DNA from 4 places in the Halomonas sp. 3D7M genome. Region 3 is predicted to be linked to each of the others. Evidence: predicted binding sites of a transcription regulator. Region 3 holds the regulator's gene; each other region holds the start of a gene.

Evidence for each region. Region 3 encodes FNR, which switches genes on or off when oxygen is low (the NO sensors DNR and NnrR bind a similar motif). Its sites were predicted from a motif close to TTGATNTANATCAA; they were not measured.
Region 1: INT22_RS13640 (OmpW/AlkL family protein) is a predicted target of FNR. The motif match lies at 1,412-1,425, and genes of this name have one in related genera.
Region 2: paaF (2,3-dehydroadipyl-CoA hydratase PaaF) is a predicted target of FNR. The motif match lies at 1,475-1,488, and genes of this name have one in related genera.
Region 4: ccoM (cytochrome c oxidase subunit CcoM) is a predicted target of FNR. The motif match lies at 1,859-1,872, and genes of this name have one in related genera.

What each region holds. Positions count from the first base shown of each region.
Region 1 is NZ_JABUZF010000238.1:36,508-39,625, forward strand. It holds gene INT22_RS13635 (YqcC family protein) at 211-543, shown strand; gene INT22_RS13640 (OmpW/AlkL family protein) at 671-1,297, opposite strand; gene putP (sodium/proline symporter PutP) at 1,561-3,051, opposite strand.
Region 2 is NZ_JABUZF010000258.1:9,788-12,905, reverse strand. It holds gene paaG (2-(1,2-epoxy-1,2-dihydrophenyl)acetyl-CoA isomerase PaaG) at 1-625, opposite strand, end outside; gene paaF (2,3-dehydroadipyl-CoA hydratase PaaF) at 642-1,415, opposite strand; gene paaN (phenylacetic acid degradation protein PaaN) at 1,779-3,118, shown strand, end outside.
Region 3 is NZ_JABUZF010000261.1:19,766-22,883, forward strand. It holds gene hemN (oxygen-independent coproporphyrinogen III oxidase) at 1-900, shown strand, start outside; gene fnr (fumarate/nitrate reduction transcriptional regulator Fnr) at 959-1,711, shown strand; gene ttcA (tRNA 2-thiocytidine(32) synthetase TtcA) at 1,698-2,663, opposite strand; gene INT22_RS16990 (DNA polymerase III subunit epsilon) at 2,730-3,118, opposite strand, start outside.
Region 4 is NZ_JABUZF010000163.1:889-4,006, reverse strand. It holds gene INT22_RS07980 (GGDEF domain-containing protein) at 1-820, opposite strand, end outside; gene INT22_RS07975 (hypothetical protein) at 928-1,440, opposite strand; gene ccoM (cytochrome c oxidase subunit CcoM) at 1,623-1,748, opposite strand; gene INT22_RS07970 (FKBP-type peptidyl-prolyl cis-trans isomerase) at 1,991-2,509, opposite strand; gene INT22_RS07965 (AmpG family muropeptide MFS transporter) at 2,628-3,118, shown strand, end outside.

The DNA of each region.
Region 1 (3,118 bases), on a different contig from region 3:
GTGCTTTATTATCAAAATGGTTAAAAATTGCACAACATGGTGTAACCCGCATGAGAGTAACAGTAGCGACATCTTTCCATAGTTTATCCACAGCCTCTTGCAGGTTTTCTGTGAATCTGTGAATAACACACAAACTCTGTCAGACGGTTGGCAACTTACCCACAGTGCTGGGATAATAAAGCTTTACTGATTCAAATGGAAAAGGTGCTTATGAGCGTCCATCAACAGCTTCAAACCGCGCTTCTTGAGCTTGAAGCCACTATGAAGGCCGCTAACTTATGGCGTATGCCAACGCCTGATATTTCAGCATTTAATAGTCAGCAACCCTTCTGTATCGACACGATGTCGCTGCCTCAGTGGATTCGATTTGTTTTTATCGCTCGATTAAATGCACTGATTGATGCCCAGGCCGCTATGCCTGCCAAGTGCGATGTAGCGCCGGCAGTGGCTGCATATCTAATGCAGGAAAAAGTTCGTGCCAGTGACCAGCTACTGGTTGTTCGAGCCGTTGAAAAGATAGATCAGCTAGTTACCGAAAACTAGGTCGCGCTACTACGAGAAGCTGAAGCCTAGTGTGATGAGGGTATCAGCAAAGACAATGCCCAGCACCGCAAGCAGCGGGACTGGGCATTTTTCATGCGATTATGGCGCTAGCACAGCTGTAGCGGTGTTAGAAACGATAGCTTAAGCCTGCCATAACCACTAAGGGATCAATCTCTACCGTGCCTGCAGCGGCACCGTTAACGGTCGCGTCAGTATCGATGTCGATATACCACGCGGCTGCGTTAAGTGCCCAGTTTTCATCGATAAGCAAATCGATACCCACTTGAGCAGCGGCACCCCAGGAGTCGTCCAGCTCCAGTTCGCCTATGGCTAGCTCTTCATCAGAGAAAAAGGTGTAGTTAATACCTGCGCCGACATAAGGCTGTACGCGCGCATCAGTGCCACCTAGCGGGTAGTACTGGAGCGTTAGAGTTGGTGGAAGGTGCTTGGTAGAGGCAAGATTATCACCGTTCAGGGCGATATCGTGCTCAAACGGTAGGGCTGCCAGTAATTCGATGCCCATTTTGTCGTGGAAGCGGTAGCCCAGGGTAAATGCGAAATCGGTTTTATCCTGAACATCAACCGCGAACGCGCCTCCGGCTAATGAACCGTTGTCGCTTTTTGGCTCCACTTTGGCAACACCCACGCGAGTAAAGAAATCGCCAGCGCCGTAAGCTAAAACTTGGCCGCTTGCCATCAATGTGGCTGCTGCAAGTCCAGTGGTGAGCAGTGTTGAAAGAGAGTTATGGCGCATAGCATTGCTCCTGACCATTAATGTGAGTCTTTGCAGTGAGTGGTTAACATGAACCGTTGTTCGACATGATCGCGAACCATGCAAAGAGTGTATCGGGTAGAGGAGGGCAGGTTATTGACCTGGGGCAAAGAGTGGAGCGCCGCCGCTAAATAATGGGCTTTTAAAAGAGGCTGTCAGAAGTGAAAGAGGCCTTCCCGTGGCATGGGAAGGCCTCAATAATCAGCTAATTGTTTAATTAAGCTGAGTGTGTCATTGACGCTCGTCTAGCGATCAATATGCTGATATTCACCCGCATCGGCAGTTATGCTACTAACCACCAAGATGGCAATAAAGGCAGCGATGAAGCCAGGGATGATCTCGTACACGCCGGGGCCACCCATAAATTCTCCGTTCCAGCCTAATGCAATCCAAATCATGACGGTAGCAGCACCCACTACCATGCCTGCAATGGCGCCAGCTCCGTTCGTGCGAGACCACATTAGCGACAGAATGATCAGCGGGCCAAATGCTGCGCCAAAGCCAGCCCAGGCATTACTTACGAGCCCAAGAACTTGCGAGTCCGGATTTGACGCAATCACAGCGGCCACCAGACCAACCAGTACGACACAGATTCGACCGACCTTTACGCACTCTTTATCGGTTGCTTCCTTTCTTAGGAACAGGCGATAGAAATCTTCGGTTAATGAGGACGACGATACTAACAATTGGCTGGAAATGGTGCTCATAATTGCAGCAAGCAGTGCCGCATAGAGGAAGCCGGTGACCAGCGGGTGGAATAGCAGGTTCGCCAGAATGATGAAGATCGTTTCTGGATCCTCGATATCCATGCCGTTGCGGACTGCATAAGCCCGGCCAAACAGACCTAGAGAGACCGCGCCAATCAGGGAAATAAGCATCCAGCTCATGCCGATATTACGGGCAGTCGGGACATCTTTCAGCGTCCGGATGGCCATAAAGCGCACAATGATGTGGGGTTGACCGAAGTACCCCAGTCCCCAGGTAACCGCAGAGAGCCAGCCAATAAAGGTCAGCCCTGACGTCCAGGATAGCAGGGTGGGGTCGACTTCATTTAGCGTCTGCGATGCTTGGGAGAACCCACCGCCGCCTTCGCCAAATAGCACCACTGCAGGCATGATTACTAGCGCCAGCATCATGATGCAGCCTTGCACGAAGTCAGTCATACTCACGGCCAGGAAGCCGCCAACAACGGTGTAGACAAGTACCACTCCAAGTGTAATGAGGATGCCTACAGCGTAGTCGCTCATGCCGCCGATGTTAAAAATACCGGCAAACGCGCTTTCAAACAGTTTGCCCCCAGCGACTAGACCTGATGCCGTGTAAACCGCGAAAAAGATGACGATAACGATAGCAGACACCGTGCGCAGTGAATGCGCACGTGTCGGAAATCGGTTTGCCAAAAAGGCTGGAATGGTAATCGCATTACCGTAGTGAACCGTCTGTTCACGCAGTCGGGGGGCGACCAGGGTCCAGTTGAAGAACGCACCCACCAGAAGGCCAATGCCGATCCAGGCGGATCCCAAGCCGGAAACAAACATTGCGCCGGGCAACCCAAGCAGCAACCAGCCGCTCATGTCCGAAGCGCCAGCCGATAGAGCTGCTACTTGTGGACTGAGGCCACGTCCCCCCAGCATGTAATCTTCTGATGAAGATGTCGCTTTGCGCATGGCATAAATGCCGATGGCGATCATGAGCGCAAAGTAGGCAAAAAGACTAATCCAAACACCGATAGCCATGAAAGTTCTCCAATTTGTCAGGACGGAGCTAGCTCCGACAGGTTAGCGCGCTTGCCGTGCAGAACCG
Region 2 (3,118 bases), on a different contig from region 3:
CGCGCGTCGGTTGAGTGGCCAAATGGCGAGCCATGTTCATGGCTTCTTCCTGTAGCGCCTCATCATCGACGCAGCGCCAGATCATGCCCCATTGCTCGGCGGTCTCGGCGGGAAGCTTGTCACCCAGCATTGCTAGGCCTTTGGCGCGCGCCATGCCGACCAAGTTAGGCAGTGTCCAAGTACCGCCGGAGTCTGGAATCAAGCCGATCTTACAGAAGGCCTGAATAAAGCTTGCTGAACGCGCGGCCAATACGATATCGCAAGCCAGGGCGATGTTAGCACCGGCTCCGGCGGCCACGCCGTTTACCGCACAAATAGTCGGGAACGGCATATCTTTAAGGGCGCGCAGCATAGGGTTGTAGCGCTTCTCAAGCGACTCACCGAGGTCAGGCGCTTGCTCGCCGGGCGCGACGCTGCGGTCGGAAAGGTCCTGACCGGCGCAGAAGCCTCGGCCGTTGCCGGTCAGTAACAAAGCGCGAACGCTGGCGTCCTGACGCACGGCTTTTAACGCCTTACGCATTTCGGCATGCATGTCAGTATTGAAGCTGTTCAGACTGTCGGGGCGGTTCAGCGTGATACGGGCGACGCCGTCTTCCACGCTGTAAAGCAGGGGCGCTTGGCTCATGGGGAGTATCCTTGTGTCAGTGCCCTTGAAAAGTGGCAGGTCGTTTTTCTTGGAAGGCGCGAATGCCCTCTTCGCGGTCAGCGGTGCCCGCCAGCAAGGTGAACGCATGGCGTTCAAAGCGCAGGCCGGTGGCTAGGTCAGTATCCATCGCCTTGTGTAACGATTCCCGCGCCAAGCGCACTGCCAGCGGAGCCTTGGAAGCAATGCGTGTTGCAATGGCCATGGCGCGCTCTAGGGTTAATTCGGGCTGGGTAATTTCGCTAATCAGGCCAGCTTCGAGGGCGCGGCGAGCGGAAATGGGCTCGCCAGTCAGCACCATCTGGGTCGCCAGTGATTTGCCCACCGCCCTAAGCAGGCGCTGTGTGCCACCAGCGCCGGGCATGATGCCCAGGTTGATTTCTGGCTGGCCGAACAGGGCGTTTTCGCTGGCAATGATGATGTCGGCATGCATGGCTAGTTCGCAGCCGCCGCCCAAGGCATAGCCGTTGACCGCGGCAATAATCGGTTTGCGAAAACGCGTAATGGTGGCCCAGTGGTGCTGGCGAGGATCTTCCAGCATGCCCACCAAGTCACGTTCAGCCATTTCGTTAATATCCGCACCGGCGGCAAATGCTTTTGCATTACCGGTAATCACCACGGCGCGCACGTTGTCGTTACTATCCGCGTCGCTCAAGGTGTCGGCGAGCTCGCCGAGCAGTTGCGTATTAAGCGCATTCAGTGCTTCAGGGCGATTCAGCGTGATGCATAGAACGCCTTCCAGGGGTGGGGTTATTTTGAGCGTAGTGGGCATTGTTACCTCAGTTCGGCCTGTGGCGCACAGGATGAATATCTGCCGAGTATAGATTTATTTTGATACGCATCAATGCTTATTGTTGGTTGATAACGTGTCGCTTGTTGGCGGTTTTGATGATTTGTGTATTTTTAACAATGGTTTGTGTTTGTTTTTGCGAATAAAAAATCAATGCTAGACCATGGTATTAAATGCCTGGAAGTAACTAATGAAAGTCACCATAAGCCAGTTTTTATCGCATTTTTTGATGGTGATTAGCTACTGCTCGAGTAAGCAGTGACAGGCAAAGCGTTTGATGTTTTGTTACGGTAAATATAATCTTCGTTGATATAGCGTATCAAAAAATGAGTGCAGGAGCGCCCCATGACGCAATCAGCGCAGCAGATGTTTGACCTTCACCGTGAGACTCTTAACCAGGCTGTCGGCGCCATCTCTAGGCGTGATTTTTGGACACCCTATCCAGAAAGCATGCGCAAATACCCGGAAGATGCCGTTAAAGCGGCACCATCGAGATTTGAGTCACTGCTCAATCAACCATTTACGCTTAATCGTGTTGGCAGCACTCAGCAGGTGGGGGGCGAAGTGTCACCCTATGGGTTTGAACTTGGCATTACTTATGACCAGCCAAACCCCGACGAGCTGATAGCGGCCATGCAAGTCGCAATGCGTGACTGGCGGGATGCCGGGGCTGAGGCGCGTGTGGGGGTATGTCTGGAAATCCTGTCACGGCTAAATACCATGAGCCCTGAGATCGCCCAGGCGGTGATGCATACTAGCGGCCAGGGGCCGTTAATGGCGTTTCAGGCGGGTGGGCCGCATGCCCAAGATCGCGGACTTGAAGCCGTGGCCCATGCCTGGCAGGCGATGGCGCAGATTCCCGCTACCACAAAGTGGGTTAAGCCTCAGGGCAAGCATGAACCTATCGTGATGGATAAGCGTTTTCACATCGTGCCGCGCGGTATCTCGCTAGTAGTGGCCTGTTCTACTTTCCCTACCTGGAACACTTATCCCGGCTTGTTTGCCAGTCTGGCGACAGGCAACCCGGTCATTGTTAAACCGCATCCTGGCGCTATTCTGCCAGTGGCGATAACCACACGGGTTGCTCAGCAGGTGCTTGAAGAAGCGGGCTTTGATCCCTGTCTAGTGAGTTTAGCTCCCGACACTGTGGATGCGCCGCTGACCAAAACGCTGGCGCTTGATCCTGCGGTTAAGTTGATCGATTTCACTGGCTCCAATGCTTTTGGCGATTGGCTGATAGAGAACGCCACTCAGGCTCAGGTGTTCGCTGAGAAAGCCGGTGTCAACACGGTCATTATCGACAGCGTGGAAAACCTCAAAGCGGTCACAGCGAACCTAGCTTTCTCGCTGAGCCTCTATTCCGGACAGATGTGTACGACCCCTCAGGCTATTTATGTACCCAGAAACGGTATTGCAACAGCAGATGGCCCGTTAAGTTTTGACGACGTGGCGGCAGCGCTTGCCAAAGCTGTCCAAGCGTTTCTAAGCGACAACGACCGCGCCTGCACGGTGCTGGGTGCCCTCCAGTCGCGGGAGACGCAAGCACGCATTGATGCGTGCCGTGACTTGGGCGCAATAGCGTTGGATAGCGAGCCGCGAGCGCACGCTCAGTTCCCTGACGCCCGCATTCATACGCCGCTTATCCTCAAGGTAGATGCAGAACAGAAGGCTACTTATAGTGAGGA
Region 3 (3,118 bases):
CACCTACAATCTCTCGGCTTTAATCGACTAAGCCTTGGCGTACAGGATTTAAACCTGCAGGTACAAAAAGCTATCAACCGCGTACAACCCCGGGTACTCACCGAAACGTTAATGGAAGAAGCTCACCGTCTTGGTTTTCGCTCACTCAATCTTGATTTGATTTATGGGCTGCCATTTCAAACCGAAAAAAGCTTTGCCGAGACGCTAAACCAAGTCATCGAACTCAACCCCGCACGGCTGTCGGTATTTAATTATGCGCACATGCCCACCCGCTTTGCGCCACAGCGACGCATTAACGAAACGGACCTTCCCAGCGCTGATGAAAAGCTGGCTATTTTGCATACCACCATAGAAATGCTGACTAATGCAGGCTATGTGCATATTGGCATGGATCACTTTGCACGACCTGACGATAGCCTAGCGATTGCACAGCGCAACGGCACCTTACAACGCAATTTTCAGGGCTACTCTAGCCATGCACAGTGCGATTTAGTTGGCTTAGGCGTATCCGCTATATCACGGGTTGACGACGTTTACGCACAAAACCCGACTCAGCTTGGCCAATATGAAGCAGCCTTAGATCAAGGTAAGCTGGCAACCGTCAAAGGATTAAGGTTAAATAAGGATGACCTAATACGAAGAGACGTGATTGAACGGCTAATGTGCGACATGCACATTGATCTAGCGGCAGTTGGAAGGCGTTGGCACATCGATGCTAGTGATTATTTTTCCACCGCAATTGAGCAATTGAAGACAGCTGAGCAAGACGGTTTAATCACTCGCCATCGGCAAGTTATTAGCGCCACCCCCACTGGGCGGCTGCTGATTCGCCATTTGGCGATGGCCTTTGATGCTCGCATAGCTGACCAGCCGACTCAGCGCTACTCTAAGATTGTATAAGCTTGTTGAGACGTCTTGCCTCTGGGCCTATGATGGCTAACGAGAAAGGGAGAATGATATGCCACACCCCGCCAGCCAACGACGCTCACTACTGCAAGAGGCGCGCTGTCAGACCTGTAGCCTAAGCTCGCTGTGTCTGCCGCTTGCCTTAGAGCTTGAGGATATGGGCCAGTTTGATGCCATCATTCGCCGCCGCGCACCGCTCAAAAAAGGCGAGCCCCTGTTTCGCCAGGGCGATCACTTCACCAGTGTGTATGCCGTCCGCTCAGGCAGCCTGAAACAGGTGACCAGCGAAGGGAACGGCAATGATCAGCTGACAAATTTCTACCTTCCCAGCGAACTAGTGGGATTGGACGGAATTGATGAAGAGCACTACCCCGGTAGCGTCATTGCACTGGAAACCACAACGGTATGTGAAATTCCATTTGATCGCTTGGACCTGCTTTCCGAAGAACTGCCCGAACTACGTGGCCAGCTTTATCGGAGCATGAGCAAAGAATTGCGGGATGACCGGCGCATGATGCGCTTGCTATCGCGTAAGACGGCCGATCAACGACTAGCCAGCTTTTTAGTCACCCTTTCAGACCGTTTTCGTCGACGTGGATACTCGCCTTATAGCTTCAGACTCTCCATGTCCCGCGCCGACATCGGCAATTACTTAGGCTTGGCGGTAGAGACGGTCAGCCGTATTCTTAGCCGCTTTCAACAGCAAGAGGTGGTGGCTGTTTCAGGGCGCGAGGTTAATATTTTAGATATGCGGCGCCTCATCACGCTAACTGAAGAGGAAGAACAGTCGGCTAGTCCACGCTAAGCGCCTGAATACGCCCTTCCATCAACGCCGCTTGTTTGGCTTCAAGGCCAGCAAAGTCAAATAAACGGCGGTCTGCTAGCTGGGAAGGCGCTACATTGGTCACCGCTTTAAACATGCTCTCTAGACGTCCTGGATGTTTTTTATCCCACTCAGCCAACATATCTTTGACAACTTGACGCTGGAGATTGGGCTGAGAGCCACATAAGTTGCAGGGAATAATCGGGAATTCCATTAGCCGAGCAAACTCTGCAATATCAGCCTCTTTGCAGTAGGCAAGGGGGCGAATGACAATATTCTTGCCATCGTCAGATAAAAGCTTGGGAGGCATTGCTTTCAAAGTGCCACCAAAGAACATGTTAAGAAATAACGTTTCTAAAATATCTTCACGATGATGCCCTAGGGCAATTTTCGTAGCCCCAATTTCCTCGGCAAACCCATAAAGAGAGCCACGTCTTAGTCGTGAGCAGAGCGCGCAGGTCGTTTTTCCTTCCGGGGTTTTCTCTTTCACCACCGAGTAGGTGTCACGCTCTAGAATGTGGTATTCAACCCCCATTTTATCTAGGTATTGGGGCAACACATGCTCCGGGAAGCCTGGCTGTTTTTGATCCATATTGACGGCGACCAGAGAGAAATTAACCGGCGCGTTGCGCTGCAGGTTAAGCAGTATCTCCAGCATCGTATAGCTATCTTTGCCGCCAGACAGGCACACCATCACCTTGTCACCTTCACCAATCATTTGATAATCAATGATGGCGTTGCCAACCTCTCGCCGTAAGCGCTTTTGTAGCTTATTAAATTCACGCTTCTGTTTAGCGGCGTGATGCTCGGATGGTGTCTGTGCGCTATTAACAGCAGGGCTGTCAACAGAAACAGTATCAGGCGCTGCGGGGTCAAAATAGTCAGGTTGTAGCATGGTGTAGGCACTGCCGATGGTAGAAGAAGCAGCGGGCATTCTAACAAGACTCACCACGTCCACCCAAGATAAACCCGTGGATTCATCCCATGAGGGTAGTAACGACTATCCCTGCTGGGCGATCTCGCGCTGCAAACGCAGATATAAAAGCGCGCTTGCGGTTGCATCCCCCAGCACTCCCATCCACTGAAGAGCGGGCATTTGCCAACGAGCGAGCGCTTCCGTCAAGTGGCCGTTCGTCTCACACTGCGGATGTAAGCGACGCAGTTGGCGATAGTGTAGCTTACCAACATCGACCTGGGCATTGGGCAAACCAAATCCCAACCCTGCTTTAAACAAAAGATTAAGGTGTTCCACCGAGCGGCCTAACTGCCAACCAATTAGCGGCCGATTACCGATGAATTCAGCTAGCGCCCCAAGATGCTCAGCGTTAGGCGCCAGCACCGTGTCCGTCGCATACAGCTGATGATGTCGCCGCAGCGCGGGGGCGTTGT
Region 4 (3,118 bases), on a different contig from region 3:
CATCATCACAAGGCAATACTGCGGCAAACTCATCCCCGCCTAATCGGTATAGTTTTGCCTCTGCTCCCAGTACATATTTCAGCAGACTGGCTAAGCGCCGTAACAGTTGATCCCCCTCAGGATGTCCCAATGAATCGTTGTACTGCTTAAAGAAGTCGATATCGACCAAGATCAAAGCAAGCGCAGCCCCTTCTTTGGTAGCGACATCCTGATGCAGCGCACTGCGGTTACCTATCCCCGTCAGCGGATCACGCATCGCATGCTGCATCCAGGCTATGGTTTGCTTAGTCGCACGCTCTGTACGCCGTAACTGACGCTCATGCATTACCCAAAACAGCAGCCCTAGTGCAAAAATCACCATGCTCGAATAGGTGAGAATCTGATTATACCGTCGGGTGCTTTCGGAAAACTCATTAATTGCCATACCACGCAGGTCGAGCTGATTCATCTCAATGTTCGTTAAACAATCAATTGGGCCCAACAGTTCAGCTGCAGCATCAAACGGTGTCACGGTAGTTTCTGTAAGGCGCTCTGTTAGTAAATTGAGGGTTTGTAAACTCGGCTGGGTACAGCTGTACCTTTGACGATATACCTCGACATCAATTAGCCCATAGGCAAGATCGAGATTAAGCCTAACCGTTTGTCGCTGTTCATCGTCAAAGGGCTGTTCGCTTAACAAATGTTGTTGGGCGAGCTGTAAATATGCCCGAGACCTGGTAGCCAATTGCTGCCCTGTCAAATTGCCTGTCTGGCTGAAGTAAGCCTGTATTTCGGGATATACCCAGCGCGCCTCATAAACAATAACTACCATCAATGCCATAAAACTCATGAGGCTCAATGATAACCACGTTACATAGCGGCGCTTCCTAGCGAAAGGAACGGGGGGTGGCAGTGGTACGGCAGGTGGAGAAGGCGGCGGCTCAATGATCACCAACGGGCCTCAATACTTCGAATCATCCATATCCAGTCGTTGAACTCACGCAGGCTCTTGATATCACGCTGATCATTATAAGCCAGATCAACCAGCCGCAATGGCCCCCGCGAACGCAATGTAAGTGGCTCTCCACTCTCTGCCGTGACCATTAACCACTTAGGATCATCCCAGCCATCTAACGTCACTTCGTAATCATCCCATGTCGTAAAGTGCAATGCGGGAGGAACTTCGCCAAACTGATTAATGAGAAAGCGACGGAATTCAAGCCCATGCATCTCTAGTTCTCGGCCTTGAAAAGGATCAAATACTGGCGAGGTAATCGTAGATTGTTGACGTAACTCATTAAGAGAGAGTGCTGTGGTTTTTTCACCATTAATGACGCTTAATGCTTGAGCATAGACCGGCACTGATAGCCAGCTAAGTAATAGAAGAATACAGGCAACACTAGCTTTGGGATAATGATGAGCGCAACAGCGTATGGCAACGATTGAATTAGCAGCATTCATGGCAAATGGCTTCCTTGCGGTACAATGCCTTATTGTACAACTAGGTACTTTACCAGACGATTAATGCGAATACTCGAAAACATAGTTTTAATTAATAAAAAAGCCGACCCAACTGGGCCGGCAACAGGAAGCTCGCTGTTAAAAGCAAGCTCCCTCCCCTGACGACGGTCACCACAACGGCGTTAATGCTTTTTACGTTCATCCTTACGGAGGTGGTCGCGTACAATAAAACCTACCCAACCAACCATGAAAGCAATCATTAACGCGACAGTAACTAGACCGAAAATAACAGCATCATCCCAATACATGGTGATCCCCTCCTGCCGTGATGTATGACACCATCCTAGTGCGTTAATCGCGGCAGGAAGCTGACCTGGGTCAAGCTTTTCAGCGGGGTTATTTGCGGCCCATCAGGAACTTGATATGGGTCAGTTTTTAACGCTTAAAATACGCTGCAGCTTTAAAATACACTGTCAATTTTGAGCACGCTGAAGATTTAAGGCCTGTGAAACTTAAAGTCTGTGAAACTTAAAGCCCCTAAAACTTGCTGCTAAAGCACTTTTCGATCTTCTACTTTGCTGTGTTCGGTTCCCGGCGGTAGAGGGTGGCCTTTCGCCAGCTCTGCACGGGTTGCATCACGCACCTCCAGCACGTTGACTTGATAGCGAAGCGTATGGCCTGCCAGCGGATGATTTGTATCGACCGTCACCATGTCCCCATCAACACTAACCACCGTGACAATTTGCGGGCCTGCTTCACCTTCTGTTTGGAAACGGCTACCGGGTTCAAGCGCTGCGCTGCCAAACGACCCACGACTCACCTGTTGCACCAAGTCTTCATTACGGATGCCGTAGGCATCAGCAGGCGCAAGCGTGACACGCAGCTCATCTCCAGCGGCTTTATCTTCCAGAGCACTCTCTAAACCGGGCAAAATATTATCGTGTCCATGGAGGTACTCTAAGGGCTTATCACGTGCGTTGGAGTCATCTAGCACGCGGGTACTGCCATCGCTAAGCACATCGCTTAACACGTAGTGTAAAGTGACTACTTGATGGGCTGTAATCGACATTGAAAACTCCTCTCCGGTAAGCTATCGGCTTTGTCATGGATATCAGGCCTAGTCTACCACTGAGCGGTTTTTAGCGGGCCTCGATGCAGACGTTTTCTTTCCTGGAGTGTTAACCAATATGCCCACCCCTACTCCCCAGCGCAGCTGGCTGGATGCGTTAGGTATTTACTGTCGTGCACCTGTCATCACCATGCTGTTTCTAGGTTTTTCAGCAGGCTTACCTTTTTTGCTAGTGTTTTCCACTCTCTCTGCATGGCTACGCAGTGACGGCGTTGAAGTGGCCGCCATTGGCTTCTTCGCCTGGATTGGCATGCTCTACTCAATCAAGTTTTTTTGGGCACCTATCGTTGACCGACTTGCCCTGCCGATCTTAACCCGCACGTTTGGCCAGCGGCGTGGCTGGATGCTGCTTGCCCAGGGGATGATTGCGGCAGGGTTGATGGGCTTAGCGGGAGTCAGTCCCGTAGGCAACCTAGGCTGGGTAGCAGCCTTTGCGCTGCTGATAGCCTTTGGCTCGGCCACCCAGGATATCGCCATCGACGCGTATCGCATCGAATCCGCGGATGACGATGTACAAGCAGCGATGGCCTCTACTTACATTATCGGTTA